DNA from 4 places in the Mesorhizobium cantuariense genome. Region 2 is predicted to be linked to each of the others. Evidence: riboswitches for the same ligand, from Rfam matches in the RefSeq annotation. Region 2 holds a riboswitch; each other region holds the start of a gene.
The links. A riboswitch is a leader RNA that binds a small molecule or an ion and turns the genes downstream of it on or off. The one in region 2 is predicted to bind cobalamin.
Positions count from the first base shown of each region.

Region 1: linked by a shared signal. The riboswitch ahead of ACFOJ9_RS35735 (aromatic ring-hydroxylating oxygenase subunit alpha) and the one ahead of bluB (5,6-dimethylbenzimidazole synthase) in region 2 are both predicted to bind cobalamin.
Region 3: linked by a shared signal. The riboswitch ahead of ACFOJ9_RS19515 (DUF1636 family protein) and the one ahead of bluB (5,6-dimethylbenzimidazole synthase) in region 2 are both predicted to bind cobalamin.
Region 4: linked by a shared signal. The riboswitch ahead of ACFOJ9_RS19350 (CbtB domain-containing protein) and the one ahead of bluB (5,6-dimethylbenzimidazole synthase) in region 2 are both predicted to bind cobalamin.

Region 1 is NZ_JBHRVD010000001.1:7,297,645-7,305,191, reverse strand. Features, by position in the region: gene bglA (beta-galactosidase BglA) at 1-614, shown strand, start outside; gene ACFOJ9_RS35760 (ABC transporter ATP-binding protein) at 656-1,768, shown strand; gene ACFOJ9_RS35755 (DUF680 domain-containing protein) at 1,847-2,083, opposite strand; gene ACFOJ9_RS35750 (DUF680 domain-containing protein) at 2,153-2,353, opposite strand; gene ACFOJ9_RS35745 (DUF680 domain-containing protein) at 2,423-2,635, opposite strand; gene ACFOJ9_RS35740 (DUF680 domain-containing protein) at 2,707-2,907, opposite strand; cobalamin riboswitch at 3,412-3,613, shown strand; gene ACFOJ9_RS35735 (aromatic ring-hydroxylating oxygenase subunit alpha) at 3,728-4,975, shown strand; gene ACFOJ9_RS35730 (2Fe-2S iron-sulfur cluster-binding protein) at 5,008-6,108, shown strand; gene ACFOJ9_RS35725 (ferredoxin reductase) at 6,174-6,920, opposite strand; gene ACFOJ9_RS35720 (molybdopterin-dependent oxidoreductase) at 6,917-7,528, opposite strand.
Region 2 is NZ_JBHRVD010000001.1:2,044,700-2,052,246, reverse strand. Features, by position in the region: gene ACFOJ9_RS09465 (pirin family protein) at 1-668, opposite strand, end outside; gene ACFOJ9_RS09460 (DUF2277 domain-containing protein) at 708-974, opposite strand; gene ACFOJ9_RS09455 (exodeoxyribonuclease VII small subunit) at 1,073-1,324, opposite strand; gene ACFOJ9_RS09450 (histone deacetylase family protein) at 1,328-2,254, opposite strand; cobalamin riboswitch at 2,377-2,556, shown strand; partial or broken gene bluB (5,6-dimethylbenzimidazole synthase) at 2,560-3,234, shown strand; gene ACFOJ9_RS09440 (hypothetical protein) at 3,339-4,322, opposite strand; gene ACFOJ9_RS09435 (TetR/AcrR family transcriptional regulator) at 4,417-5,025, opposite strand; gene ACFOJ9_RS09430 (MFS transporter) at 5,147-6,370, shown strand; gene ribB (3,4-dihydroxy-2-butanone-4-phosphate synthase) at 6,412-7,512, opposite strand.
Region 3 is NZ_JBHRVD010000001.1:4,022,139-4,029,685, reverse strand. Features, by position in the region: gene ACFOJ9_RS19525 (cobaltochelatase subunit CobN) at 1-1,945, opposite strand, end outside; gene cobW (cobalamin biosynthesis protein CobW) at 1,964-3,016, opposite strand; gene ACFOJ9_RS19515 (DUF1636 family protein) at 3,019-3,447, opposite strand; cobalamin riboswitch at 3,487-3,690, opposite strand; gene ACFOJ9_RS19510 (winged helix-turn-helix domain-containing protein) at 3,720-4,919, opposite strand; gene ACFOJ9_RS19505 (NADH-quinone oxidoreductase subunit A) at 5,251-5,616, shown strand; gene ACFOJ9_RS19500 (NuoB/complex I 20 kDa subunit family protein) at 5,607-6,188, shown strand; gene ACFOJ9_RS19495 (NADH-quinone oxidoreductase subunit C) at 6,193-6,795, shown strand; gene ACFOJ9_RS19490 (NADH-quinone oxidoreductase subunit D) at 6,796-7,547, shown strand, end outside.
Region 4 is NZ_JBHRVD010000001.1:3,987,889-3,995,435, reverse strand. Features, by position in the region: gene ACFOJ9_RS19365 (heparan-alpha-glucosaminide N-acetyltransferase) at 1-754, opposite strand, end outside; gene ACFOJ9_RS19360 (MFS transporter) at 965-2,164, shown strand; gene ACFOJ9_RS19355 (aromatic ring-hydroxylating oxygenase subunit alpha) at 2,184-3,359, opposite strand; cobalamin riboswitch at 3,499-3,695, shown strand; gene ACFOJ9_RS19350 (CbtB domain-containing protein) at 3,732-3,911, shown strand; gene ACFOJ9_RS19345 (CbtA family protein) at 3,927-4,691, shown strand; gene cobU (bifunctional adenosylcobinamide kinase/adenosylcobinamide-phosphate guanylyltransferase) at 4,684-5,199, shown strand; gene cobO (cob(I)yrinic acid a,c-diamide adenosyltransferase) at 5,201-5,845, shown strand; gene ACFOJ9_RS19330 (transposase) at 5,925-6,875, shown strand; gene cbiB (adenosylcobinamide-phosphate synthase CbiB) at 7,299-7,547, opposite strand, start outside.

The sequences.
Region 1 (7,547 bases), 5.3 Mb from region 2:
CAGCCTCGCGCTGGGCGGCCACTGAGGCCGATCCGACCGCCTATCTCAAGGTCATCTCGGCGCTGCTGATGTCCTTGCGCGGTTCGGTCTGCATCTATCAGGGAGAGGAGCTCGGGCTCGGCGAAGCCGACCTTCGGTTCGAAGATCTGCAGGACCCCTACGGCATCCGCTTCTGGCCGGAATTCAAGGGCCGCGACGGCTGCCGCACGCCGATGGTGTGGGACGGCAGCGCCAAGAATGGCGGCTTCTCCTCGGCAAAACCCTGGCTGCCGGTGCCGGCCAAGCATCTGGCGCAGGCGGTCAATGTCCAGCAGGGCGACGAGAATTCGCTGCTTGAGCACTACCGGCGCTTTCTCAGCTTCCGCCGCGCCCATCCGGCGCTGGCCAAGGGCGACATCACCTTCCTAGAAAGTGAGGGCGACACCGTCGCCTTCACGCGCCGCGCCGGCAACGAGCAGATCGTCTGCGTCTTCAATCTGGGCGCCAAGCCGACCGAGGTTGACCTTGGCAACCGATCGCTGCAACCTTTGCCGGGACACGGATTTTCGGGGCAGACGAGCAGCGGCGCCATAAAGCTCGGCGGCTACGGCGCCTGGTTCGGGCGTATCGACTGAATTTCAAATCACTTGAATTCAAAATTACTGGGAGGAAACCAATGGCCGATGTCACGCTAAGACAAGTGAAGAAGTCCTACGGCAATCTGCACATTCTCCATGGCATCGACCTCGATATAAAGTCGGGCGAGTTCATCGTCTTCGTCGGCCCGTCGGGCTGCGGCAAGTCGACATTGCTGAGATCGATCGCCGGGCTCGAGGAAATCACCTCCGGCGAGCTCAAGATCGCTGGCGAGGTCGTGAACGACGTGCCGCCGTCGAAACGGGGCATCGCCATGGTGTTCCAGTCCTACGCGCTCTACCCGCACATGACCGTCTACGACAACATGGCGTTCTCGATGAAGATCGGCAAGGAGAACAAGGCCGAGATCGACCGCCGCGTACGCCAGGCCGCCGAAATCCTGCAGCTGACCAAATACCTCGATCGCCTGCCCAAGGCGATGTCGGGCGGCCAGCGCCAGCGCGTCGCCATTGGCCGCGCCATCGTGCGCAATCCGAAAGTGTTCCTGTTCGACGAGCCGCTGTCGAACCTTGATGCAGCACTGCGCGTCGCCACCCGCATCGAGATCGCCAAGCTCAAGGAATCGATGCCCAACACGACCATGATCTACGTCACCCACGACCAGGTCGAGGCGATGACGCTGGCCGACCGCATCGTGGTGCTCAAGGACGGCCATATCGAACAGGTCGGCACGCCGATGGACCTCTACAAGAAACCCGGCAATCTGTTCGTAGCCCAGTTCATCGGCTCGCCGGCCATGAACATTCTGCCGGCGACCATCGACAAGACCGGCAACCCGACCGTCGTCAGCCATGTCGGCGGGCGCAAAGCAACCGTGCCGATCACGACGCCGGCTTCGGCGAAGGGTACCGCGGTGAGCTTCGGCGTGCGGCCGGAAGATCTGATCATCTCCAGCGGCGCTGACTATCTGTTCGAGGGAACGGTCGACTATGTCGAGCAGCTCGGCGAAGTCCAGCTGGTTTATATCGACATCGGCCGCGCCGATCTGCCGCTGGTGACCAAGCTGCCCGGCAATGTCGAGGTCAAGCGCGGTTCGACATTGCGGCTGAGCGCCAATGGCGAGGACCTGCATATCTTCGATGCGGACGGACATTCCTTTGCGCTGCAAAAGCCGGAAGCAAAGGCGGCCTGAGGCAGGACCACGTCTCGGACGTAAAAAAGAGCGGCGGGCTTGGCCCGCCGCTCTTCTTCTGAAGATCAGCTTCGGCTGTTAGCGGCCGAAGAGGTTCCGGTCGCTGCCCTGAGGGGCGGACTTCTGTACGTCGCCCGACGAATTGAGCAGCTTCTCGACGACGCCACCGCTGTTGCGGATCGAGTTCGTGTGCGCGGTGTCAACCGAAGTGACGGCAGGCTGATTGGCGCCGTTGGAGCCAAAGTTGTCGCTGCCAGCGAAGGCACTGCCGGTGATGGCCAGAACGGCGGCGGCAGCAATAAGGATCTTGTTCATTTTAGTCTCCTGAATTCTAGATTTCGCCAGGACGGCAGGCGCAGCCGCCGTCAACTGGGAAATTGGTTGTTAGCGACCGAAGAGGTTACGGTCGCTGCCCTGAGCGGGCGTCTGGGCAACCGGCTCCGAGGTCTTGGTGGAAGCCGTGTACGACTGGTCCACTGCGGCAGCAGGCTGGTTGGCACCGTTGGAGCCGAAGTTGTCGCTGCCGGCGAAGGCGCTGCCGGTGATGGCCAGAACGGCGGCGGCAGTGAGAATGATCTTGTTCATTTTAGTCTCCTGAATTTCTGGATTTCGCCAGGACGGCGGGCAGACCCACCGTCAATTGCGAATCCGCTGTTAGTTGTTGCCGAAGAGGTTGCGGTCGCTGCCCTGAACGACGGGCTGCTTTTCAGCCGGAGCCGACTTCTGCTGGATCGAAGCCGTATACGAGCTGTCAACCGAGGTGACGGCAGGCTGGTTGGCGCCATTGGAGCCAAAGTTGTCGCTGCCGGCGAAAGCGCTGCCCGAGATGGCCAGAACGGCGGCGGTAGCAAGAATGATCTTCTTCATTTCAAGTCTCCTGAATTTTTGGATTTCGCCAGGGCGGCGGGCGAACCCGCCGTCAACTGGTGATTCGGCTGTTAGTGGTTGCCGAAGAGGTTGCGGTCGCTGCCCTGAGCAGGCGTCTGGGCAGCCGGTTCCGACTTCTTGACCGAAGCGGTGTACGAGCTGTCGACGGCAGTGGCTGCCGGGGCGTTCGAACCATAGTGGTCGCTACCATTAGCGAAGGCGCTGCCGGAAATGGCCAGAAGGGCGGCGGCAGTGAGAATGATCTTTTTCATTTTATGTACTCCAGTATTTTTCCCGTCCGTCTAGCGGCGTGTCTTGGGAGGAAATCGCGTCGTTCGGACAGCCCCGATGTGGTAGGGCTGGTCTGCCTTTTCCAATCACGAAGTTGTTCCATGTGGACCATGAACCCGCCACTTGAAATTGCAAAAAGGGCTTCTACACCCTACCTTTTCCTTATATTAATCAATATGTTAGATAAAAACGCCAGCCATATCACCAACTATTTCGCAGGCCCAGCGTTCACACCGTCCTGTACGCACTGTCAACAGAAACGAACCGTTCGGTTCGATTTTAGAACAAGCTAATAGTCACTTTTCGAAACTGTTAACCTTTTTTGGCCCCCGCCGGAGCCGGATTCGAGAAGATCGCAGCCGGCAAATGGCCGCCCGAGAGAAGGGATTTCAGCCAGCAACAGTCAGTCGCAACGTTTCGCATGCCGTGTCGCGCCGCATGGATACGATGTCGTTTTCATGCCGATGACGCGCCCGCGATCGTGGTTAGATCATACCATCTCAGGTGCCGCTTCGTGACGACGAGGCGGAGAATTGGGAAGCCGGTCAGAATCCGGCGCTGCCCCCGCAACGGTGGTGGAGTTCAAGTCGCAACGGGAGACCACTGGGCAACTGCCTGGGAAGGTGTCGCGATGGTCCGCAAGGACAACTCCAGAGCCCGGAAACCAGCCCGAGATTTCTAGACTCGACTGATCGCGGTGGGCGATCAAGAGGTGGATCGTGCATGTCCGGCGCATTGCCGGCCTGCGTCCAATCCTTCCTCCGTCACCACCAGTTCAGTCCTTAAAAATGAGGACAGGACATGGATATTCGCAACGACATGCTGAGGCTCTTGAACAGCCGCAGGCAAGGCTTTTCGCTAGAGCAGCCCTTCTACACCGATCCAGACTACTTCAAGCTCGACATGGAGCTGATCTGGTATCGCGACTGGCTGTTCATCGGCCATGATTGCGAGCTGCCGAAGCCGGGCAGCTACATCACAGTACAGATCGGCGACTATCCGGTCGTTCTCGTCCGCGACCAGCAAGGCAAGATCAACGCCTTCCACAATTCCTGCCGGCATCGCGGCAGCCGTGTCTGCAACACAGAGAAGGGTACCGCGGCAAAGCTCGTCTGCCCCTATCACCAGTGGACCTACGAGCTCGACGGCCGCCTGCTGTTCGCCCGCCAGATGGCCGATGGTTTCGACAAGAGTGAGTTCAGCCTGAAGCCGGTCGCCTGCGAGAGCGTCGGCGGCTACATCTTCATCTGCCTGGCCAAGGAGCCGGCGGATTTCGCGCCGATGCGGGCGATGATCGAACCTTATCTTTTGCCGCACCGGTTGCGCGAAGCAAAGATCGCCTTCGAAAGCACGATCATCGAGAAGGGCAATTGGAAGCTGGTCTGGGAAAACAATCGCGAGTGCTACCACTGTGTCGCCAATCATCCCGAGCTGTGCAAGACCTTCCCCGAGGCGCCTACCGTGACCGGCGTCAACGGCGCCGACAGCGACCCTGAGATGGTCGCGCATTGGGCCAAATGCGAGGCCGCCGGCCTGCCGAGCAAATTCCGCATCGATCCGGCCGGGCAATACCGCGCCACCCGCGCGCCGCTGCTGCGCGATGCCGTCAGCTACACGATGACGGGAAAGCGGGCGGTGAAGAAGAACCTGTCCGACGGCGTTTCAACCGACCGCATCGGCTCCTTGCTGCTCTACCACTATCCGACGACCTGGAACCATATCCTCGGCGACCACGCCGTGACCTTCCGGGTGCTGCCGATCAGCGCCACGGAAACGGCGGTGACGACCAAATGGCTGGTGCACAAGGATGCGATCGAGGGCATCGATTATACCATCGAAGACCTCACCCATGTCTGGACCGAGACCAACGACCAGGACCGCCGCATCGTCGAGGAAAACGCCTTCGGCATCCTGTCGCCCGCCTATGAACCCGGCCCCTATTCGGAGCTGCATGAGGGCGGCGTCATCCAGTTCGTCGAGTGGTACGCGTCGTTCATCGGGCCGCGCCTTGCCGAGGGCGGCCGGCCGGCGCTGCGCAGCGTCGCCTAGCCCAAAACAAAAGGGACAAGAGGATGAATGCGATGACGGATCTTGGCCTCTATCGCCATCTCGACCAGATGACGCCCTGGAACGACAGGCTGCAGGTGCTGGAAGTGATCGGCGTCAGCGACGAAGCGCCTGACGTAAAGACCTTCACCTTCCGCTCCGACAACCAGACCTGGTTCCGCTACAAGCCGGGCCAGTTCTTGACGCTGGAACTGCCGACCGCCGACGGGCCGCTGATGCGCACCTACACGCTGTCGTCCTCGCCATCGCGGCCGTTCTCGATCGCGGTGACGGTAAAGGCGCAGGCGGGCAGCACCGGCACACGCTGGATGTTCGACCATCTGACGCCCGGTTCGCACGTCAAGGCCTATGGGCCGACCGGCGACTTTTCGCTGCACAGCCACCCGGCGGCCAAGTATCTGTTCATTTCGGCCGGCTCGGGCGTGACGCCGATGATGTCGATGCTGCGCTGGCTGAACGACTGCGCGCCATGGACCGATGTCGGCTTCGTCAACTGCGCGCGCCGTCCGGAAGAGATCATTTTCCGCAAGGAACTCGAACTGCTCGGCAGCCGCATGCCCGGCCTGTCGCTCGGCTTCATGATCGAGGAGCGGTCGAGCCGCGAGGGCTGGTTCGGCCATATGGGCCGCATCGACGCGATCCGGCTGCCATTGCTGGCGCCCGATTTCCGCGAGCGCGAAATCTTCTGCTGCGGCCCCGATCCTTTCATGCGCGCTGTGCGCGGGATGCTGGAGGCGGCCGGCTTCGACATGACGAAATACCATCAGGAGAGCTTTGCGGCGCCTGTTGTGGAGGAGATCCCGGCGCCGTTCGCGTCACCGGCGGAAGATGGCGCTGCTGTTCCCATCGAAGCCGTGACACCTATCCGATTCTCGCTTTCGGATGTCGACGCCGAATGCGTCGCCGGCCAGACGGTGCTGCAGACCGCGCGGGCCTCGGGCGTGCGGATACCCGCCGCGTGCGAGTTCGGCCTGTGCGGCACCTGCAAGGTGAAGAAGGTCGCGGGCGACGTCGAGATGAGCCACAATGGCGGCATCCTCGATCACGAAATCGACGATGGTTTTATCCTCGCCTGTTGCTCAAAACCGCTTTCGGCGCTCGAAATCGAGGCGTGACCGGCAGGTGGTGCCGAGGCTCGGAACGGCTGCTTCGAGAAACCTCTTGGAAGCGCAACGTCCGTTCAAACTCCATACCGTTCGGTGCGAATGTTTTCCGCTGCAACGCCGGCATCGATCAGCGCCTGGGCGGCGGCAGAAACGAAGGCGTTAGAGCCGCAGACGAAGGCGATGCCAAGCGGCTCGGGCAGCCGCGCCATGGCTTGCACCATCATCGCGACGTCCACCCGACGCGAATAGTCCGCCGGCCGGTGTGCGGCTTCGCGCGTCAGCGTCAGCACCAGATCGAAGCCGTCCTGGCGATCATCGAGGGTGATCAGTTCGTCGCGGAAGATCACTTCGTCCCAGACCCGGGCTGAAAAGACCAGGACGACGGGCATCGTCGAATTGCGTGCGGCGCGATGACGGACCATCGACATCAAGGGCACAACGCCCGAACCGCCGCCGACCAGCAACAACGGCCCGTTCCCATCTTCCGGCCAGATGAAATGCCCGCCGAGCGGCCCGCGCAGTTCGATTTCATCGCCAATTGCCGCGACCTCGTGGAAGAAGGGCGATACCTCGCCATCGTCGAGTTTTTCGATCGCCAGTTCGATCACCCCCTTCGTTTCGGGCGCGGAGGCGATGGAATAGGCGCGGCGTGCCTGATAGCCGTCCGGCGCCGTCAGCCTGACATCGACATGCTGCCCGGCACGATAAATGAACGGCCGCGACGGCTGAAAAAAGAAACTGGTGACACGCGGCGTGCGCTTTTCGATGCGGACAATCCTGGCCGTCTGCCAAGGCGACTGCACTGCCGCCGCATCGCTCATGGATCGTCCGTGTAGCGCTGCTCGCGCCATGGATCGCCATAGATATGGTAGCCGCGCAATTCCCAAAAACCGGGTTCGTCGCGCGTGGTGAATTGCAGGCCGTTCAGCCATTTGGCCGACTTCCAGAAATAGAGATGCGGAACGAGCAGCCTTGCCGGACCGCCATGGTCTGATGTGATCGGCTTGCCTTCGTAAAGCAGCGCCACCATCGCCTTGCCGGCGGTGAGATCCGTTACCGGCACGTTGGTGGTGTAGCCGTCGAACGCGTGCGCCAGCGTGAAGCCGGTCGGCGGCTCCAAACCCGCGTCGGCAAGGATATCGTCGACCAGCACGCCCTGCCACGGCGTGTCGAACTTGGTCCATGCGGTCACGCAATGGATGTCGCGCGTCATCTTGGTCAGCGGCAGCGCGTTGAACTCGGCCCAGTTCCATTTCTTGATCGGGCGTGGCCCATGTTTCAGCGTGAAAGACCAATCCTCGGTGCGCACACGCGGCGTCGGGCCGGCCGACAGCACTGGAAAACCCTGTTCAAGATATTGGCCGGGCGGTATGCGCGCATCGCCATCGGTTGGCGGGCGCCGCCCTGAAGAGAAACCTCGGGTGACCATCGCGGCAATCCCCTGCATC
Region 2 (7,547 bases):
ATCGAGACCTCGCCTTCCAGCGTGTAGATAGCTCGTTCTTCCGCATCAGCCGGGATTTTCACGCTGGCGCCGGGCGCCAGACGCAGGTCGGCATAGAGCGTCTCGGAGTCGGCCCTGACCGGGGACCGCAATCCCTGGAAGTCACCAATGACGACGCGCCCGCTGACGCCCTCCGCGTCGATCTCGGGAAGCCGAAGCACTGCGGTGTTCTCAAACACCGGAGCCACTTCTTCCTTGCCATCCGGCAGCGCCAGCCACGTCTGCAGGCCGGAGATCGACATCGGCGCGCCGCGCAACTCTTCGGGCGTGCGCTCCGAATGGACGATGCCGCGGCCAGCGGTCATCAGGTTCACGTCGCCGGGCTGGATGACCATTTCAGTGCCGAGTGAATCGCGATGTCGGATCTTACCGTCGAACAGATAGGTGACCGTCGACAGGCCGATATGCGGATGGGGACGCACATCGAGCGTCTGGCCGGCGCGCAGAATCGCCGGGCCCATGCGGTCGAAGAAGATGAAAGGCCCGACCAGCCGCCTCTTGGCGGTCGGCAGAGCGCGGCGCACCTGGAAACCGCCAATATCCTTGGCGTTGGGGATGACCATCAATTCGACCTGGTCGCTGGCGAAGGCATCACCGGCCTGTGGGTCGTTTCCGGGAAAGAAGCTCACGAGATCTCCTTGTCAGCGGGCAATGCCCGCTTGGCCGCGTCAGGCAAAGCGGATCGCCGCCTTGGCCCGTAGCTTGGCCGCCACATCTTCGCGATTGCGCGGATGCTGATGGGTTTCCAAGGAATCGAGCAGTTCGCGCGCCGAGGCGGCGATGGCTTCGACGGCGTGGTCGAAGGCATGCTGGTTCTGCTTCGAGGGCCGCGTCGTTCCGCTCAGCTTGCGGACAAACTGAAGCGCTGCGTCGCGGACTTCGTCGCTGGTTGCGGGCGGGTCAAAATTGAACAGGGTCTTGATGTTTCTGCACATCGCTTGCGTATCTCCTCTTGTCCTGGAGCGCTTTCAATCGGGACGAACCTATTCTCGATCACGATCATGTCCAAAAGTCGGTGAGACTGCACCGCGCCTCAATCCGCGTCGAGCGGCTCCGTTCCGACAGGCTTGCCGTCGCGCGACAGCCTGATCTTCTCGACCTTGTCCTCGGCCGCCTTCAGCAGCCGGTCGCAATGCACCTTCAGCGCCTCGCCGCGCTCGTAGATCTTGATCGACTGGTCGAGCGGCACGTCGCCGCGCTCCAGATCATCGACGATCTTCTCCAGCGCGTCGAGTGCCTGTTCGAAGCTCATCGCCTTGACGTCTTCGTTGATCTCATCAGCCATCATTCATCCTTTCATCAGTCGCCCGACATGGGCGGCGACCGAAAATGCCAGTCCCTGCAGATCGTAGCCACCCTCGAGCAGGCTGACGAGCCGGTTGCCGCTGTGGCGCGCGGCGCGCTGCATCAGTTGGCCGGTCACCCAGTCGAAATCGTCCTCGGTCAGGTTGATCTCGGCCAGCGGATCGCGATGGTGTGCGTCGAACCCGGCCGAAACGATGATCAGGTCGGGAGCGAAATTGTCGAGCGCCGGCAAAACGCGCGACAGGAAGGCATCGCGAAAGACCTCGCTGCCGGTCTGCGGCGCCAACGGCGCGTTGACGATGTTGCCGGCGCCGGTTTCGCTCTTAGCCCCGGTGCCGGGATACAGCGGCATCTGGTGTGTCGAACAATAGAGCACCGACGGATCGTCCCAGAAAATATCCTGCGTGCCGTTGCCGTGATGCACGTCCCAGTCGACGACGGCGACGCGCTCGACACCGTGTTTCTTCTGCGCATAACGCGCCGCGACCGCCGCCGTGTTGAACAGGCAGAAGCCCATGGCCGTGGTCTTTTCAGCATGGTGGCCGGGCGGCCGGGCGGCGACGAAGGCATTGTCGGCGCGGCCCGAAAAGACGTCGTCGACGGCGGCGTTGGCAGCGCCGATCGCGGTGATCGCCGCCTGCCAGCTCTTCGGGCTGGCGGTGGTGTCGGCATCGATGCGGGCGATGCCTTCTTCGGGAATAGCGGCGCGGACACGGGCGACGAAATCGGCGGGATGAGCGTAGAGGATGGTGGCCTCGTCGCCTTCCGGCGCCTGGACACGATCAAGCCCGGCAAACGCCTCGTCATCGAGCACGCGCTCGATGGCGCGCAAGCGATCCGGCCGCTCCGGGTGGCCGGGCGGCGTGAGGTGTTCGAGGAAGATCGGATGCGTGTAGAGACGAGTGGTCATGTTTACCTATCTAGTGCCCCGACGGCGCGATGGCCATGCGTTGCGGCTTGATGGCTGGGGAAAATCACGCCTGCGTCCATTCGTGTCGCCGCAGGCATTGGCGTCGTCAGCGCTTCGGGGTAAGGTCGTGGCCACTGCCTGGTGCCCGTCGCAAGCGGGAGAATCGGGAACACGGTTGAATTCCGTGGCGTGCCCAACGCTGTAAGGGGGACCGCGCCGGTAAATGCCACTGTCGATGACGGGAAGGCACCGGAAGCGGGTTGATCCCGAGCCAGAAGACCGGCCTGGCAGGCATCGTCATCCGCATGGTCAGGCGGGCGACATTGATTGCAATCGCAAGGGGACAAGCGATGCCGGAACACATGACCGCTCCTGTTGGCGACGGATTTGACCAGAGTGCGCGCGATGCGGTCTATCGCGCCATGTTCACGCGGCGTGACGTGCGCAGCCATTTCCTGCCCACCCCAATTGATGACGACGTGCTGGCGCGGCTGCTGCTTGCCGCACACCATGCGCCGTCGGTTGGCTTCATGCAGCCTTGGAACTTCATCGTCATTCGCGACGCCGCACGAAGGGAAAAGGTACGCGACCTGTTCCTGGCGGCGCGCGAGCAGGAGTTGCCGGCGATCGACGAAGAGCGGCAGGCGCTCTACCGCAAACTCAAGTTGGAAGGCATCTGCGAAAGCGCGCTCAACATCTGCATCACCTGCGACCGGCAGCGCTCGAAGGGTTCGCCGCTGGGCCGCTGGCACAATCCGGAGATGGATCTCTACAGCACGGTTTGCGCGGTGCAGAATTTCTGGCTGGCGGCGCGCACTGAGGGCGTCGGTGTCGGTTGGGTCAGCATCCTTGACGCGCAAGCGCTGAAAAGCCTGCTGTCGATTCCCGAGCATGTGACGCCGGTCGCCTACCTCTGCGTCGGCCGCGTCTCGGAATTCGCGCCAAAACCGGACCTTGAAACGCATGGCTGGGGACGGCGGCTGCCGCTGCCGGAGCTGATCATGAGCGAAACTTTTTCCGGGCAAGGTGAGGTGCCGCTGAAATCAACCGTGGCGCGCCTCAACGCCGTCGATGCCGTATCGGATCAGCGCGTCGCGCCGGCCGTGCCCCAGCGCGAGCCGCCAAAGGAGGCCAGCGCCTTGTCCTTGAGTTCCCTGAATTTCGACGATGCCTCGGCCAGCCGGGTGTCCCAGGCCGGATCTGGCACCTGGCCCTCAATGGTCTTGAAATAGACCTGCATCAGGCAGGCGATGGCGAAGGGCTCGATGAACGCCGCCTTGAAGGCCCAGGCGAAGACGATGGCGAGCACGAAGGCCCAGCCGGCGAGTTGACCGGGCATCAGGAAGAGAATGGCGCCGGCGGGCGCCAGCATCAGCAGGAAGATGATGAACGACACGCCCCACATGATGACCGCCAGCCAGACGGCGTTCTTGACCATGACCTTGCCGTTCTGGGCATAGAGCACGACGCCTTGCCGCGCCGTCTCGAACGGCGAGGGCGAATTGATGCGGATGTTGTAGCCGAGGATGATCTCGTCGACATAGGTCAGCGACAGGCGGATCACCGTGTTGATGAAGGAGACCAGGCCGCTCAGGCCCGGAATTGGCAGGAAGGCGGCGATGCCGCCGAGCAGGCCGGTGATGGCGCGGATGGCGCCCTTGACCAGTTGGTCGACGACGAAAAGGATGTTGGCCTCGGCAAAACGCTGGGTCACGATGTCCCTGGCGTAGGCGATCTGGTTCTGACCATCGGGAATGTCGCGGCCATCGATCAGATGGACCATGACGGCGATGTGGCCGGCCTTGACGACATAAAGGATGTATTCGCGGATCCAGTAGACGGCAATCGAAACAATGCCGAAACCGACAACGCCGCCCCACAGGGCAAAGGACAACGGGCCGTCGGGATCGGTGGAAATATGGCCGACGCCATAGCCAACGGAGGCGCCGGTGCCGGTCGCCATGATGTAGGCCAGCGTGATGCCGAAATAGACGATCATGCGAAAGACAATGAACGGCCAGGTCCGCATCATGATGGACACCGACCTGCCGATATCGAAATCCCACATGCCCCGAATCTCCCCCTCAGAGATGGTCGGAGAGGATGAACTCAACCCCGGGATTGTCAATTGCCGGCCGTGGCGCCGGGCCACCGATGGGACTTCAGTTCGGTTGCGGACCCGGCGTTTTGAGCAGGCCTTCGAGCAGTTGCTTGAACGCCGTCACCACCTTCTTCGACGTCGCTTCGGGGTCGTTCGAATTGGCGATCCGTTGCGCCGCCTGACTGCTCGCCCCGTTGATCAGCCGCGAGGCAGTCTCAGGGTCGAGGCTGGAGACGACAACACCCTCCTCCTGCAGTGTCGTCAGATGGCCGGTCATTGAAGCGATGCACGCATTGGCATTCGGCCATTGTGCCGGATCCCCCAATACGGCCGGACCATCCCGGAACATGATGCGCTGGATTTCCGGCTCCAACGCCATCTCGATATAGGTCGAGCATTCGTCGACGAAATGCTGCCAGCGGGTCGGCGCTCTCGACGCGACTTCATTGATGCGCGCCGCCATCTCGCCGTCGATTTCGGCGATAACCGCCTGCAGCAGGCCCTTCTTGTCGCCGAAATGATGATAGAGCGCGCCGCGCGTCAGCCCGGCTGAGGCGGTGAAATCATCCATTGAAGCTTCGGCATAGCCGATCGTGCCGAAGGCATGGCGCGCCGCCGCGATCAGCTTGGCGCGCGTCTCGGCGATCATCTCTTTGCGAGGTCTGTGCATGGCTCCTGGCCCTATTCACATACGTTGCGTATGCTAATTGACATACGTGGCGTATGCTCCTATCTAATGATCATACGCTTCGTATGTAATTGTCCAAACGCCCTTTGTCGAGGAACCACCCATGCAAAATCCCTATTCGGAAATTTTTCGCGCCCCCGGAGCCAAGGGCTTTGCCGCAGCGGGCTTCATGGCGCGCCTGCCGATTGCCATGGCGCCGATCGGCATCGTGGCAATGTTGTCGCAGACACGTGGCGAATACTGGCTGGCGGGTGCCGTCTCCGCGACATACGCGCTGGCCAACGCCTTCGTTGCGCCGCAGATATCGAGACTAGTGGATCGCCTGGGCCAGACGCGGATCGTGGTGCCCACCACCATCATCTCCGTGCTGGCTTTCGCCGTCCTGATAGCGGCAGCCAACCAGGACTGGCCGGTATGGACGTTGTTCGTGTCGGCACTGGCGGCCGCCGCCATGCCCAGCATCCCGGCAATGGTGCGTGCGCGCTGGACCGAGATTTTCCGCGGGCGGCCGCAGATGAACACCGCCTTCGCCTTCGAGTCGGCCGCCGACGAGCTGGTCTATATCGCCGGGGCCTCGCTGTCGGTGGGCCTGAGTGCCGCCCTGTTCCCGGAAGCTGGTGTTCTGGTGAGCACGCTGTTCCTTGCCCTTGGTTCGGCAGCCTTCATCCTGCAACGCTCGACCGAGCCGCAGGTGCGGCCGGTCGGCCATGCCTCGAGCGGCTCGGCAATACGCCTGCGGCCGGTCCAGATCATCACCTTTGCCCTGATCTTCATCGGCGCGACCTTCGCGACGACCGAAGTGAGCACCGTGGCGATCACCAAGGAGCTTGGCCAACCGGAGGCTGCGAGCCTGGTCATCGGCGTCTATGCGCTGGGATCGTTCGTACTCGGCCTCGTCGTCGGAGCGCTCAGCCTGAAGGCGCCGCTGCAACGCCAGCTGGCCATCGCTGTCGCCCTCGTCGCGCTCGGCACGCTGCTGCCGCTCGCCGCCGACACCGTGCCTCTGCTGGCGTTGACCGTATTCATCAGCGGTGTGGCGATCTCGCCGACCTTCATCACCGCCTTCGGCCTGATCGAGCGGCACGTGCCGGAGGCGATGCTGACCGAAGGCATCACCTGGGTCATGACCGGCATCGGCATCGGCATGGCGCTCGGCTCGTTTGCTGCCGGCGCGGTGGTGGATGCATTCGGCGCTCAGAACGGGTTCTGGGTCTCGGTTGCAGCAGGCACAATCGCCCTGGTCGCCGTGCTGCTTGGTCAGCGCAGCCTTGCCACGACTGAGTGCGAGATGGACGGATGCGAAGCAGCTGCGATTGCTGCGGAATAATCAGATAGCGCCCGGTTTCGAGCCGGGCGCTATCTGCCTGCTCAGAGAATCTCGGTCTTGGCGATATGGATGCCAAAACCTTCGAGGCCGACATAGTGGCGTTCGCGCGAGGCGATCAGGTTGATCGAGGAGATGCCGAGATCCTTGAGTATCTGCGCGCCGAGCCCGATCTCGCGCCATTCGTTCTCGCGGCGGCGCGCCTCTTCGTGATCCTCGCGTTCGCCGCTCGCCGGCCGCTTGCGTTCCTGGTGGGCGACACCGACGGAGCCTTCGCGCAGATAGACGATGACGCCCCGCCTGCGCTCGCCCATCGATTTCATGATGGCGTCGAGCCGATGGCTGGTGCCGAACACGTCGGTCACCACATCCTCGGAATGCAGACGCACCGGCACATCCTCGCCGTCGCGGATGTCGCCGAAGACGATCGCGACGTGATGCATGGAGTCCCAGGGCAGCGTGTAGGTGAAGACCTGCGCCTTGCCGCCGAGCGTGTCGATGTCCGAGCAAGCCACACGTTCGACCAGCGTTTCCTTGCGCTGCCGGTAGGCAATGAGGTCGGCGACCGATACCTGCTTCAGGCCATGCTCCTCGGCGAAAGCCTGCACCTGCGGACCGCGCTTAACCGTGCCGTCGTCGTTGACCAACTCGGAAATGACGCCGACCGGCGGCAGGCCGGCGAGCTTGCACAGATCGACCGCGGCTTCGGTATGGCCAGAGCGCATCAGCACGCCGCCCTCGCGCGCGATCAGCGGGAAGATGTGGCCGGGGCGGACGAAATCCGAACCGCCGACATTGCCGTTGGCAAGATTGCGAACGGTCAGCGTCCGGTCCTCGGCCGAAATGCCGGTGGTGGTGCCATGCTTGAAATCGACGCTGACGGTGAAAGCCGTGGTGTGGGCGGAGTCGTTGTCGGCGACCATCGGCGCAAGGTTAAGCCGCTTGGCTTCTTCGCGCGGCATCGGCGTGCAGACGATGCCGGAGGTGTGGCGGACGATGAACGCCATCTTTTCGGACGTGCAGTGGACGGCGGCAACGATCAGGTCGCCCTCGTTCTCGCGCCCGTCATCATCCATGACGACGACGATCTCGCCGCGTTCGAAAGCACGCAGGGCTTCGACGATTTTCTTCTGGTCGTAAGGCATGAACGCTCGCTTCGCTCGCAGGGAATAGGGAGTAG
Region 3 (7,547 bases), 2.0 Mb from region 2:
AGTTCCCCGAAAGTGCAACCGTCTTGCCCGGCAGCCATTCCAGCGTGCCGTGTGCGCCGACATGGACAAGCGCATGGACGCCGAGCGACTTGCGCAGCCATAGGCCGAAGGCGATCAGCGCATGGCGCGGGGGTAAAGTCGGGTCGTGGTAGTCGGCGCGGCGGTCGGCGGAGCGGCCGCGATCGGGGGCGAGTGTGACGGTGATGTTGCCGAAGGTTGCGGCACGGAAGGGGAATTTTGCGGCGGTCGGCGCTTGAACACCCCCCTCTGTCCTGCCGGACATCTCCCCCGCAAGGGGGGAGATTGAGCTCTCATTGCCGCTTTCGCCAGCTACGAACGTCGCAGAATGAGCGCCGATGGCGGAACTGCCGATCTCCCTCCTTGCGGGGGAGATGTCCGGCAGGACAGAGGGGGGTGCCTCGCACAAACCTACCTCATATTCAGCCTTCCAAGCTGCATCTACGGCAGCAATTGCCGCAGACGGCAGTGCCTTCGAGAACTCCACATAATCCCTCAAGGCCAAGCCATGCCCGCCCTGGTCCAGCCGCGCCAGCAGTTCCCGCGGCGTCTCCGGAATCCCCTCAACGGCATAGCCTTGTTCGCTCAGGTCGTGCAGCATGGCCAGCACACTCGACGGCACGTCGAGGCCCACGGCATAGCCGGTGCGGCCAGGAGCACTGGGATAATCCGGGATCAGGATCGCCAGCTTGCGCTTGGCGCGGGGCGTCTCCTGCAGACGGATGAAGGCCGCGACGCGGTCAGCAACTTGCGCCACACGATCCGGCTCCGGCCGGTTGGCGAAGGCGCGGTGGCCAAGTGCTGGATCGGTCTCGCTTTCGCCCTTGAAGGAAATGGCGCCGGCGAGGATGCGGCCGTCGAGTTCGGGCAGCACGACATGCATGGCAAGGTCGGCGGGCGCCAGCCCGCGCTGGTTGTTCTCCCAGATGTCGCGGCGGGTGGTGGCGACAATGACCTGGAAGACAGGCACGCCGGCGCGGTCGAACAGGGTTTCGACGCCGGGTTCGGCGCCGGACGCGAAAGCGGTCGCGGTGATGATGGCCGCGGGTTTCAGCGCGGCAAGCGCCGTTTCCACGAACGCCAGGGATGTCGGATCCTTGAGGCTGGAGACGAAGATGGGGACCGGGTTGATGCCGCGCTGCCGTAGCGCTTCAACAAGCGCGTCGATGGGCGCGACATCGGCGGCCAGCAACATGGAGCGGTAGAACAGGATGGGGATGACATTTCCCTCCCCCTCGAGGGGAGGGTGGCCCGCAGGGCCGGGTGGGGTTGGTACGACCGGTCGCGGCGTTTCTTTGAGTCGGCGCGCTTCGGAGAGGACCCCACCCCCGGCCTGCGGCCGGACCCTCCCCTCGAGGGGGAGGGGGACGACGCCGCGGCCGGGTTCGTAGTAGCCAACTTTCGGCACGGCAACCGGCTCTGCAACAGCCGCATCCTGTCCCGCCAACCGCGCCAGCCTCCGCACCAGCGCACTCATATTCGCCGGGCCGCCCTCGCGAAAATAGTCGAGCAGGCCGTCCAACTCCTCGCGCGGCAATGTCGAGGCTTCGATCAGGCGCAGATCCTCGTCTCGGCATTCGCCGGGCAGCAGCGCCAGTTTTATGCCGCGCTCGCGGGCGGTCGAGGCAAGCTGGTCGCAACCGTAGCGCCACCAGTCGTAGCCGCCGAGGATGCGGACGAGGATGATCTTGGCGTGGCGGGCGACGCTGTCGACCCAGAGGTCGACGGACATGGGATGCCGCAGGTCGCGCAGGGCAGCCAGCCGCATCGAGGGCAGGTGTTCCGCTTCGGCCTTCCAGGCTGCCGCCAGTCCGGCGAGATCGCTGTCGGTGAAGGACAGGGCCACAATATCCGCCGGCGTCTGCCGCAGATCGACCGGCTCGGCGAGGTCGTCGAGCGAGGCGGATGTCGTGGTTAGGATGTGCATCGCAACCCGTGTCCGAAATCAGCCGGCGAGTATACGCTCGATCGCCGGACGGTTCAGCCCCTTCAGGCCGATGACGACGAGGCGCGAACGGCGGTCGTCCTGCGCCGTCCAGGCGCGGTCGTAGTAATGATTGACGCGCGGCCCGACCGCCTGCAGCAAGAGCCGCATCGGCTTGCCGCCGACCTCGACGAAGCCCTTCACGCGCAGCACGTTCTCTTCTTCGGCCACGGTGGCGACGCGCTTTGCCAGCTCATCGGGATTGGCGATCGAGGCAATGTCGACAATGAACGTGTCGAAGTCGTCATGCTCATGATCGAATGCGCCGTCATGATGGGACTTGCGGTTCTCGATGTCGTCCTCAACGGCGAGACCGAGCCCGAGCAGCACCGAGGGATCGACCTTGCCATGCGACGTCGGCACGATCTTCACCGCGCGGGCGGAGTGTTCGTTGATGATGGCGTTGGCGCGGGCGGTGCCGGCGGCGTCCATCAGGTCGCTCTTCGACAGGATGATCAGGTCGGCGCAGGCGATCTGGTCCTCGAACACCTCCTCGACCGGATCGTCGTGGTCGAGCGTCTCGTCCTGGGCGCGCTGCGCCTGCAGGGCGTCCATGTCGTTGGCGACGCGACCCTCTGCCAATGCCGGCCCGTCGACGACGGCGATGACGCCGTCGACGGTCACCCGGCTTTTCACGCTCGGCCACTGGAAAGCCTGGACCAACGGCTTAGGCAGCGCCAGGCCCGACGTCTCGATCAGGATGTGGTCGACCCTCGGCGTCAGCGACAGGATCCGGTCGAGCGCCGGCACGAAATCGTCGGCGACGGTGCAGCAGATGCAGCCATTGGCCAGTTCGACGATGTTTTCCTCCGGGCAGGTGTCGATGCCGCAACCCTTGAGGATCTCGCCATCGATGCCGATGTCGCCGAATTCGTTGACGATGATGGCAAGACGCTTGCCGCCGGCGTTTTCCAGCAGATGGCGGACCAGCGTCGTCTTGCCGGCGCCGAGAAAGCCGGTGACGACGGTGCAGGGAACGCGGGAGAGGTTCGCAGACGAATCTGGAGCGGTCATGGTCAGTCCTTCAACAGGTCGAGGGGAGGGATGCGGGCAACGAGGCCACGCTTCAGGCTATCGGGACGGCCGCGCCATGGGATCAGGCCGTCCTTCGAGGTGGCGAAGAGTTTGGCTCCGGTGACGAGATCGGCGCCGCTGGTTGCGGTCAGGTCGCCGAAGACATAGCTCCAGCAACCGTCGCGCAGGATGGCGGCGCTCAGACGCCGCTTGCAATTGCCAAGGCATTCGACGCTGCGGATGCGGATGTCTTCGCCAGATGCGGCGCGGCGCGTGTCGTCCGCCAGCAGTGCGCCGGCGCGGGGATGGGCGTCGGAGCCGGTTTCATCGCGGCAGGAAGCGCAGACGATGACCGTGACGCCAGCCAAGGCATCATCATGGCCGGACGAAATATCCGCTGTGCCAGCCGAAAAACTGCTGTCGTGGTCCAAAGATCGGGCTCCTTGCCCGGAAACCCGCCGGGCGATCGGATTCTACAGTCGCAGACGGCAGGTCTCCTGGCTCGCGGGTCATCGCCTTGGGTAGCCGCCTTCCCGGGAATTCCCAGTGGCTTTCGGCCTTGGCTCTTCGCTTACAGTTGCGGGGACAGCCGCGGATTTGGGATTTTGTCCCGCACCGCATTCCCTCTTGGCTCCTCTCGTTGAAGAGAGGAGACCGTCTGGAACGGATTTAGGCTTTTGCGGGCAGCGGTGTCAACGCGAGCTTACGACGCGGTCAGGTCGGCCAGCGCCGGACCCAAGTCACCAGCCGGTGTCACTTCGATGCGTTCAAGGCCCAGCCAGCCCTGCATCTGCTTCAGTTCCTCGAACAGCTGGGCGGCCGTCTGCGGTGGCGCGTTGGGCTCGGCATAGGCCGCATGGACACGCAGGACGCTGGCAGGCCGGTCGGCCTTGAGGTCGACGCGCGCCACGATCCTGTCGCCGAGCAGGAACGGCAGGACATAATAGCCGTATTGCCGCTTGTCGGCCGGCGTGTAGATCTCGATGCGGTAGTGGAAATCGAACAGCCGCTCCGTGCGCGAGCGTTCGAAGACGACCGGGTCGAACGGCGCCAGCAGGGCGCGAGCTTCGATCTTTCGTGGCAGACGGGCGTCTTTATGAAGATAGGCGGGCTTGTCCCAGCCTTCGACACGCAGCGGCAGCAGCTCGCACGTTTCGACCAGTTCCTCCAGCCGGCCTTTCATATCGGCCGGCGACAGGCGGAAATAGTCGCGCAGGTCGCCTGATGTCGCGATGCCATGGGCGCGGGCGGAAATGCGCAGCAATTCGCGGTGCGCGTCCTCGGCGGCCGGCACCGGCAGATCGAGGATCGCCTGCGGCAGCACGCGTTCGGGCAGATCATAGAAGCGCTCGAAACCGCGGCGATGCGCCGTGGTGATGCGGCCGGCCCAGAACAGCCATTCAAAGGCGTGCTTGGCATGGCTCCAGCCCCACCAGCCACCCGAGCCTTTCTGGCCTTCGAGTGCGGAAGCGGCGATCGGGCCGCGCTCGGCGACCTGGCGGTAGATCTCTTCGATATAGGCGGCGTGCTCGCGGCCCCATTTGGCGAGGCCCAGATACATCTCGTCGCCTCGCTCGGCGCGCTGCATGCGCCAGCGCATCAGCGGGTAGGTCTCGACCGGCAGGAAGGAGGCCTCGTGCGCCCAGTATTCGAACACTGTGCGCTTGCGCGTCACCGCGGCATTGTCGAGCAGAGCGAGCGGGTAGGGGCCAAGGCGCGAATAGAGCGGCATATAATGAGCGCGCACCACCGCGCTGACGGAATCGATCTGCAACAGGCCGGTGCGGGAGAGTGTGCGGGCGAAATGCCGGCGGTCAGGCGTACCGGTCGGGCGGGGATCGAGAAACCCTTGGGCGGCAAGCGCGATGCGCCGGGCCGTGGGGAGCGAGATCTTTTCCTTCATGCAGGCATCACTTTGAAGTGTTTTGACCGAGGGTCGGATGACTGATTCCGGGCCATGCTAGCAGGGTTTTGGCGGCAACCATGTCAGCAGAGAAAAGTGGAGTAAAAAGCGAAGGAAATCAAACAGGAGCGGATCGGACCAGTTTCCTCGGATATGCCGTCCAGGTCAGTGTTTTGAACAAGGTTTGACTTGCTTCGCTGGAAGTGCTGCGCTAACCCTCGCCGCGTTGCAGCATAGGCCCTTAAAACGGTTCAGCGGTTAAACTGTCACGCTTCCGCATTAGGGTCCGGTGCTGTAATCAACGTGGATTGGCGCCAACGGAAAGCCGAGCATGAACGCACTTCTAAGCTCATACCTGCCCATCGTGCTGTTCATCGGCGTGGCGCTGGTTGTCGGCCTGGCGCTGCTGGCCGCACCCTTCCTGGTGGCTTACCGCAATCCCGATCCTGAAAAGCTTTCCGCCTACGAGTGCGGTTTCAACTCGTTCGACGACGCCCGCATGAAATTCGACATCCGCTTCTACCTGGTGTCGATCCTGTTCATCATCTTTGATCTGGAAGTGGCCTTCCTGTTTCCGTGGGCAGTGTCGTTCTCGAAGATCGGCATGCTCGGCTTCTGGTCGATGATGGTGTTTTTGGCAGTGCTGACGATCGGCTTTGCCTATGAATGGAAGAAAGGAGCGCTGGAATGGGATTGAACGACAGTTCAGGCACCCTCGTCGCGCCGAAGCCCAAGGGCATCATCGATCCGAACACCGGAAGGCCGGTGGGGGAGGACGATCCGTTTTTCCTCGAGATCAACAACGAACTCGCCGACAAGGGCTTTCTCGTTACCTCGACGGAAGCACTGATCACCTGGGCGCGCAGCGGCTCGCTGATGTTCATGACCTTCGGCCTCGCCTGCTGCGCGGTCGAGATGATCCATACCTCGATGCCGCGCTACGACTCGGAGCGCTTCGGTGTTGCGCCGCGCGCGTCCCCGCGTCAGTCCGACATCATGATCGTTGCCGGCACGCTGACCAACAAGATGGCGCCGGCGCTGCGCAAGGTCTACGACCAGATGCCGGAGCCGCGCTACGTCATCTCGATGGGCTCCTGCGCCAATGGCGGCGGCTACTACCATTATTCTTATTCTGTGGTGCGCGGCTGCGACCGCATCGTGCCGGTCGACATCTATGTGCCCGGCTGTCCGCCGAGCGCCGAAGCGCTGCTCTATGGCATTCTTCTGCTGCAGAAGAAGATCCGCCGCACCGGCACGATCGAACGGTAAATCCATGGCTGCTTCCCTTAGCGAACTGTCGACCTATCTCGGCGAGAAGCTGCCTGGCCGCTTCAGTGACGCGGTGCTTGCCTATGGCGAACTCACCGTTCACGTCGAGCCGCGCGATCTGGTCGAGGTCATGACCTTCCTGCGCGACGATGCGCGCTGCCAGTTCATCTCGATCATCGACGTCTGCGGCGCCGACTATCCGTCGCGGGCCAAGCGCTTCGACGTCGTCTATCACCTGTTGTCGCCGAAGCAGAATGTGCGCATCCGCGTCAAGGTGCAGGCCGACGAGGAAACCATGGTGCCGTCGATCACCGGCGTCTATCCCGGCGCCGACTGGTTCGAGCGCGAGACCTACGATCTCTACGGCGTGCTGTTCTCGGGCCATCCCGATCTGCGCCGCCTGCTGACCGACTACGGTTTCGAAGGCCATCCGCTGCGCAAGGATTTCCCGCTGACCGGTTTCGTCGAGGTGCGTTACGACGACGAAGCCAAGCGCGTCATCTACGAGCCGGTCGAGCTCAAGCAGGAATTCCGCAATTTCGATTTTTTGTCCCCGTGGGAAGGTACGGATTACGTCCTGCCGGGTGACGAGAAGGCAAAGCAGTAAATGGCTGAAACCTCCGTCCGCAATTTTAACATCAACTTTGGCCCTCAACACCCTGCAGCGCATGGTGTTTTGAGGTTGGTTCTTGAGCTCGACGGCGAAGTCGTCGATCGCGTCGATCCGCATATTGGGCTCCTGCATCGCGGCACGGAAAAGCTGATCGAGGCGAAAACCTATCTGCAGGCGATCCCCTATCTCGACCGGCTCGACTATTGCGCGCCGATGAACCAGGAACACGCCTTCGCGCTCGCCGCCGAGCGGCTGCTCGGTATCGAAGTGCCGAAGCGCGGGCAGCTGATCCGCGTGCTTTACTGCGAAATCGGCCGCATCATGTCGCACATCCTCAACGTGACGACGCAGGCGATGGATGTCGGCGCGCTGACGCCGCCGCTGTGGGGTTTCGTCGAACGCGAAAAGCTGATGGTGTTCTATGAGCGCGCCTCCGGTTCGCGCATGCATGCCGCCTATTTCCGTCCCGGCGGCGTGCATCAGGACCTGCCGCAGAAGCTGGTCGAGGATATCGGCAAGTGGATCGACCCGTTCCTGAAGTCGATCGACGACCTCGATCAACTGCTGACCGGCAATCGCATCTTCAAGCAGCGCAATGTCGATATCGGCATCGTTTCGCTGGCCGATGCCTGGGCCTGGGGCTTTTCCGGCGTCATGGTGCGTGGCTCGGGCGCTGCATGGGACCTGCGCAAGTCGCAACCCTATGAATGCTATTCGGAAATGGATTTCGACATTCCGATCGGCAA
Region 4 (7,547 bases), 1.9 Mb from region 2:
CCGGCATCATCTGCGAGAACAGCCACATGCAGCCGATCAGCAATGGCTGGTGGATCAGGTAGAAGGCCAGGCTGTGCCTGCCGATGAAAACCAGCGGGTTGGCCCAGCGACCGGGTGCCAATTCGGCAAGCCGGGCAAGCACCCCTGAACCGACGGCGAGTTTCGTCACCGCGATACCCGCAAGGACGGCGCCGAACCACGGAAACAGCGGAACGTAGTCGTTGGAACGCGGATTGTTCGCCGACAGGCCGACCCACCACAGCCACGGGTGATCGAAAGCCTCGAAGCGCAGATAGACCGGTGCCGCGATGACGAGCGCGGCAATGACAAGCGTCAGCAGCGCCGGCAGGCGCAGGAAGGCGAGGCCGAGCAGGCTTGCCAGCGCTATCTCGTGCAAGATGCCGAAGAAGATGAAGCCGTCCGGGGTGGCGATGCGGGTGGCGACCGAAATCGCGATCGCGGCTCCGGCAACCATGGCGAACCGCTTCCGGAAGCCGTTCCAGCGGATCTGTCGGCCATGGGCGAGATACAGGCTGACGCCGACCAGGAACAGGAAGGTCGAGGCGATGCAGCGCGCGTAGATCTTCCACCAGCCGAAGGCGGTCAGGCCGGGATCGGTGTAGCCGAAGAATTCCAGATCCCAGGTGAAATGGTAGCTCGCCATGGCGATCAGCGCGATACCGCGCACGATGTCGATGGCGACGATGCGCTTTGGTCGATCCTGAACGGGTGCGGTCGGCGTTTGGATGCTCATGGTCTCGCATTCTGATTCAGCCCCGCAAGACGACTATCACGGTTGCCCCGGACAAAAGAAGACCGGGAGCTTTGATCATCCGCCGCATTGGGCCAGTGCCGGGAAGCCTTTGGCCGACTTCGCTTTTTGCCGGGTAGGCGTCGGTTTCCTCTTCTTGGCGCCGGGATCGCCCCGGCAGATTTGACCGGTGATTCTGCTTTGGGGAAAGCAATGTCCACCCATGTGCGCCATCCGATCTGGCTTCCGGCCCTCAAGGCCGCGGACGCGCGCACCTTCGCTTCGCTCTATGCGGTCGAATCCTTTGCTCGCGCCACAGTGTCGAGCGTCATCCCGATCCAGGCCTACGAGATCCTGCACAACGAGCAGATCGTCTCGATCCTCTACACCGTCGTAGCGATGCTCGGCCTGTCCGTAACCCTGTTCATGCCGATGCTGATCCGCCGCTTTGCCCGCCGCTGGGTCTACACGGCGGGCGCCTGCCTGCTCGCCATAGGCTCGCTGTTCTTCGTCACCGACACGCTTGCCGGGCAATTGGCCGGCATGCTGTGCCGGGTGATGGGTGCCAGCGCGCTGTCGATCACGCTCAACCTCTACATCATGGACCACATCCGCAAGACCGATTTCATGCAGGCCGAATCGCTGCGCATGGCGTGGTCGATGCTGGCCTGGACGGGTGGGCCGACGCTCGGCATCCTCCTCTACACACGCTACGGCATCTATGCCGCGCATGGTGCGGTGGCGGTGTTCGCCCTGGCCCTGCTGGCGCTGTTTTGGACCTACCGGCTTGGTGACAACCCGTCGATCCGTCCGGGCAAGACACGGCCAGTCAATCCGCTCGCCAATATCGGCCGCTTCATCGCGCAGCCCAGGCTTAGGCTGGCCTGGCTGATCGCTTTCGGCCGCTCCTGTTTCTGGACGACGTTCTTCGTCTATGGTCCGCTGTTCATGGTGATCACCGGCGAGGGCAAGCTGGCCGGCGGCCTGCTGGTTTCGGCCGGCAATGCGCTGCTGTTCATGGCCATCTTCTGGGGCAAGGCGGGGAAACGCTTCGGCGGCCGCAGGACCATGACGTTTGCCTATTTCGCCATGTCGGCGACGCTTTTGGCGGCAGGTTTCGTCGGCGAAACCGTGCCGCTGCTCACCGGCGCCTTCCTGCTTGGCGGTGCCTTCTTCACCATTGCGCTCGACGCGCTCGGCTCGACCGCCTTCATGCGCTCGGTGCGCTCCTATGAAAGATCGCAGATGGCGGCGGTCTATCGCACCTATCTCGATTTTTCCGAGCTGACGCCGCCGCTGGTCTATTCCGTGGTGCTGGCCTTCTTCGGGCTGGGCTCGGTGTTCGTCACGCTCGGCCTGCTGGCGGCGGTTTGCGGTTTTGTGACATGGCGTTATCTGCCGAAATCGCTCTGATCTTCAGGGCTTGGGCTCTTCAGGGTTTGGGCGGAAGCGCCGCGTGATGCCCGCGCACCCAGTTGTGGAAGCGATGCAGGTCGTATTCCTCGGGCATCAGCACGCCGGCCGCGTGGCGCATCGAGTGCAGGCCTTTCTGGTTGACCTCGCAGATCGCCGCATCCTCCTCCAGCACCTGTTTGCCGAAGGCAACGATGTTGTCGATGTCGGTTGCATCGAGCGCTTCGGGCGCGAACAGCCATTCGGCGACAAGCTCGGTCTGCTCGGGGCCTTGCGGTACCAGCCGCACGGTTCTGATATAGTCGACATGGCCGACGACGAACATCGAGGGCAGGCTGGTGGCGTAGGTCTGGCCGGCGGCACGCTCGGCTGGTGTCAGGCCCGAGAAGACCGGTCCATGCGCCTGGCCGTCGCGCGACCATGTTTCGGCGCCAGTGCGCAGGCCGCCGGAAAATTCGGGCGCGTCATTATCGGCGTGGCGCGTCCATTCGGGGTCGTCATGCCGGCCCATCAGGCCGCGGCCATAGATCGGCACCAGCCGCGACAGGTCCTTGTGGACGCCCGGGCAATGCAGGCACTCGTTGAAGTTTTCCCAAAAGATCTTCCAGTTGCAGTTCATCACCTTGCGCAGCACGTGGCCGCTCACCAGCGTCTCCAGCGGCCAATTGCCGAGATCGCCGGAGGCGGGATCGAAGGATGCCTGCGCCGAGCCAGCGGCGTCCTCCTGCAGATTGACGAAGACAAAACCGCGCCACACCGAAAGCGCTACCCGATAAAGCGGATGGTCGGCCTTGTCGAAGCCTTCCGGCAGCGATTTCGACGGCACGCGCACAAGATCGCCGCGCAGCGAGTAGGACCAGGCGTGGTAGGGGCAGGTGATCAGCCGCGCCTTCAGCCGGCCCTCGCTTTCCTGGCAAAGCTGCGAGCCGCGATGGCGGCAGGTGTTGTGGAAGGCGCGCAGCTCGCCGGTCTCGTCACGCAGCACGACGATGTCCTGCGTGCCGATGCGGAATCTGCGGAAAGCCAGGGGTTGTGCAAGGTCGCTCTCACGGCAAATGAGCAGCCAGCTTCGATACCAGATGGCGTCGAGATCCCTTTGATAGGCTTCTGCGTCCCAATAGGCCGATGAGGGCAGGGTCGGTTCGGCCCGGGTCAGGCCGTTGTAGAGACCGCGCTCGCTGGCAATGGGCTGCATGGCTGGCTTCCTGTGAAGGTGCAAGCCGACACCCGGCCAGGAAAATTGTCAATTGCGGCACCGGCGGGCCTCGGCTGGTACGACGCATTCGCGATGGTTGCCGGCGGAATTTGGTTTGCCGGAGGCGAGGATTCTGCCTATAGTCGCCGATGTCGTCGGTTCCATTTTGGAGCCAAGAGGGAATGCGGTGAGGGCGAGTTTTCGCCCAATGCCGTGGCTGCCCCCGCAACTGTGTGCGGTAGTCCTCTCCATATGCCACTGAAGATTTTTCTTCGGGAAGGTGGGGAAGGGCGCTGATCCGCGAGCCAGGAGACCTGCCGGCGACAGGAAACTGACTTCGATGCCCTCGGGTGGAGGGCGAAAGGACAAGATATGACTACCGCTTCCGTCTCCCTCGGCGCCTCCGTCTCCTCGCAGTCGCGCTTCATGCAGCTCGCTCTTGCTGCGTTTCTCGGCATTTTCGTGATGGGCTTTGTCGGCTTCTCGCATATCGATGCGGTCCACAATGCAGCTCACGACTATCGCCATTCGATGGCGTTTCCCTGCCACTGACGAGGATCTGACATCATGAACCTGTTTCGCAACGTCGTGTTCATCGCGGCGATCGCAGGGCTCGTGGCCGGCGTCGTTCTCGCCTGCATGCAGGCCTACGCCACCGTGCCGCTGATCCTTAAGGCGGAAGTCTACGAACAGGCCGGCGGCGGGCACAGCCATGACCATGCCGCAACGGCCGCAACGGATACCACTGCCATGAGCACTGCGGCCCCGGCCGAAGCGGCTGCTCCGGCGGAAGACGAGGGTTGGGCGCCGGCAGACGGTTTCGAGCGTTTCGCCTTCAGCGTGCTTGCCAATATCATCACCGGCATCGGCTTCGCCTTGATCCTGGTCGCGGTTTCCGAATTCGCCGGCGGCATCGGCAATTGGCGCCATGGCGTGTTCTGGGGCCTGGCCGGCTTTGCCGTGTTTACGCTGGCACCCGGTCTCGGCCTTCCCCCGGAACTGCCGGCAATGCCGGCTGCCGATCTGACCGAGCGCCAGATCTGGTGGTGGGCAACGGTGGCGGCGACCGCGGCCGGGCTCGGCCTGATCGCCTTCCGCAAGTCGCTGCCGCTGGCGATCCTTGCCGTGGCCTTGATCGTCGCGCCGCATATTGTCGGCGCGCCGCAGCCCGGCAGTTACGAGACGGCGATTCCAGAAGGGTTGCATCACCAGTTCGTGGTGGCGGTGACGGTGACCAATCTGGTGTTCTGGCTTGTGCTCGGCGCGGTCGTCGGTGTGGTGCGTGGCCGCTTCACCGGCACGGCGACCAGCCTGCGCGACAGCTTTGCCTGATCGCAGCAAGCTGACCTTCCTCATCGGCGGTGCGCGCTCCGGCAAGAGCGCGCACGCCGAAACTCTCGCGACAGCCTTGCCGCCGCCATGGATTTATATCGCCACGGCGCAAGCCTATGATGACGAGATGCATGAGCGCATCGCGCTGCACCGGTCGCGGCGCGGCGAAGGCTGGACGACCATCGATGCGCCGCTCGATCTCGCCGGCACGCTTGCCGCCTTGCCGGACGATCAGCCGGTGCTTGTCGACTGCCTGACGCTGTGGTTGACCAATCATATGCTGGCCGAACACGACCTCGGCCTCGAATGCCGTCGGCTGGCGGAGGTCCTGTCGCGGCCGCGCGGGCCATGGTTCGTGGTCTCCAATGAAGTCGGGCAAGGCATCGTGCCGGACAATGCACTGGCGCGCCGGTTTCGCGATGCGGCCGGCCGACTCAATCAGCAGGTCGCCGCGGTTGCCGATACGGTGCTGCTGATGGTGGCGGGGCTGCCGCTCAAGGTGAAATGAGATGACCGACATCGACAACAAGCCCATCGAAGGCAAGCCCATCGAAGACCGGGACGAAGAACGCCACCGCGCCAAGATGGCCAAGCGCAAGGCGGTGCAGGACGCCGAGGTGGCGGCCAAGACGATCGAGAAGGGGCTGCTGATCGTCAACACCGGTCCGGGCAAGGGAAAGACCACTGCCGCCTTTGGCCTGGCGCTGCGGATGCTCGGCCACGGCAAGCGCGTCGGCGTCGTCCAGTTCATCAAGGGCAAGTGGCATACTGGCGAGAAGGACGCCTTCGCCGCTTTCGGCGACCGCGTCGTCTGGCACGCGATGGGCGAGGGGTTCACCTGGGAAACGCAGGATCTGAAGCGTGACATCGCCGCGGCCGAAGCCGCGTGGGCCAAGGTGCTTGAGCTGATGGCCGATCCGTCGATCAGCCTGCTGGTGCTGGATGAGCTGAACATCGCGCTGCGCTACGACTATCTCGATCTCGACAAGGTGGTTGGCGCGCTGAAAGCACGGCGCGAGGGCCTGCATGTCGTCGTCACCGGCCGCAACGCCAAGCCGGCGCTGGTCGAGGCTGCCGACCTCGTCACCGAGATGGGCGTGACCAAGCACCATTTCTCAGCCGGTGTGAAAGCGCAGCAAGGGATAGAGTTCTGAGAGTCTTACCCTCCCCCTTGAGGGCATATGCGCTAAGATAGGTGTTGCAGTGGGGAATCGGTTGTGATTCTACGCTGCGATGACTCACGAATCGCTTGTAGATGACGGCTGGGCCGAGACGATTGAGCTCCTCGGCGGTGAAGAGTTGATTGCAGGGAGTGCCCGCGAGACGAAGGCGTTTCTGCGGCCGCGGGGCGTCAGGTCGGCTACTGATCTGTTGCGCCTGACACTGGCTTACTGCCTTGGCAAGGTGGGCATGCGGGGCGTCGTGGCCTGGGCGGCGGCAAGCGGGATCGCCGACATCTCGGACGTGGCGTTGCTCGGCCGGCTGCGCAATGCAGGGCCGTGGCTGCAGCAGTTGATCGGGCACCTTTTGAAGCGCGAGGAGGAAGGCTTGCCTAAGGGCCGGCTGATCCGCATCCTCGATGCGACATCGGTTGCCAAGGCGGGTGTGCATGAGAAGAAGAACAATGGCCTTTGGCGTATGCACTGCGCCTTCGATCTTGAGCGCGAGCAGTTCGATTTCCTCGAGATCACCGACCAGAGCGAGGCCGAGCTGATCGACCGCGTGCCGGTGGTGCCGGGCGAGATCCGCATCGGCGACCGCGCCTATCTGCAGGCCGAGCGGATCGCAAAGGTCATGGCGCAAGACGGCGACGTTGTCGTGCGCGCGCCGTGGAAGAATGTGCGATGGCTCGACGCCAACGGCAAGGCGTTCGATCTCATCGGCCACCTGAAGAGCTGCCGGGAGGAGGTCATCGAAACGCCTGTCTGGCTGGGCCTCAAGAAGGGCGAGCCCCTGAAGATGCGCCTGATCGCCTTGCGCAAATCCGAGGCTGCGACACAAGAAGCGCGGCGCAAAATCAACAAGGAAGCCAAGGCCAAGGGCAAGCAGGTTCAACCGGAGACGCTGATTGCCGCCGGCTTTGTCATCCTTGTGACCTCGCTTGACCAGGAGGAGTTTCCCTCCGGCACAGTTCTCAAGCTCTATCGCATGCGCTGGCGCATCGAGCTCGCCTTCAGCGTCTGAAGAGCCTGATCGGACTGCGCGCGCCTCCAGCCAAAGACCCAAGGATCGCAAAGCCTTGGATTCTTGCCCACTTCCTCATCGCGCTTGTGACCGAACCCCTTTCGCAGGAGTTGGGTGTCTCTCCCCCTTGAGCGACGGGCGCCCGCTGCTGTGGCGCGCCACCCGCCAGATCGTCGCCTCTCTGATCGCAGCGATCTTTGCTCAACCTCCCTTGGCAGCCCTGCGCCAAAATCTCCATGCCTTGCGACATCGATGGCGTGAGCCACCACGAAAGCGCAAATTTCAGTCCATGCCGAAGCTATCTTAGCGCATATGCCCTTGTGGGGAGGGTCGATCCGCGAAGCGGAGCGGGGTGGGGTCTTCGGCGCCGCACCCCCACCCCGGCGCTGCGCGCCGACCCTCCCCACAAGGGGGAGGGTGAGGTTAGGTCACAACGATGACGATGATCGAAACCAACCCGAACAGCGCGATCAGCAGGTAATCGGCGACGCGATAGAGTTTCAGCGCTCGCCTTATGTCGACGCTGTCGGCCTCGCGGCGGCCGCCTTCGCCCATGAAGACGTCATCGACCAGGACGCCACCGTAGCTCCGTGGCCCGGCGAGCGCGAGGCCGAGCGCACCGGCCATCGCCGCTTCCGGCCAGCCGGCATTGGGAGAGCGGTGTTTTTTCGC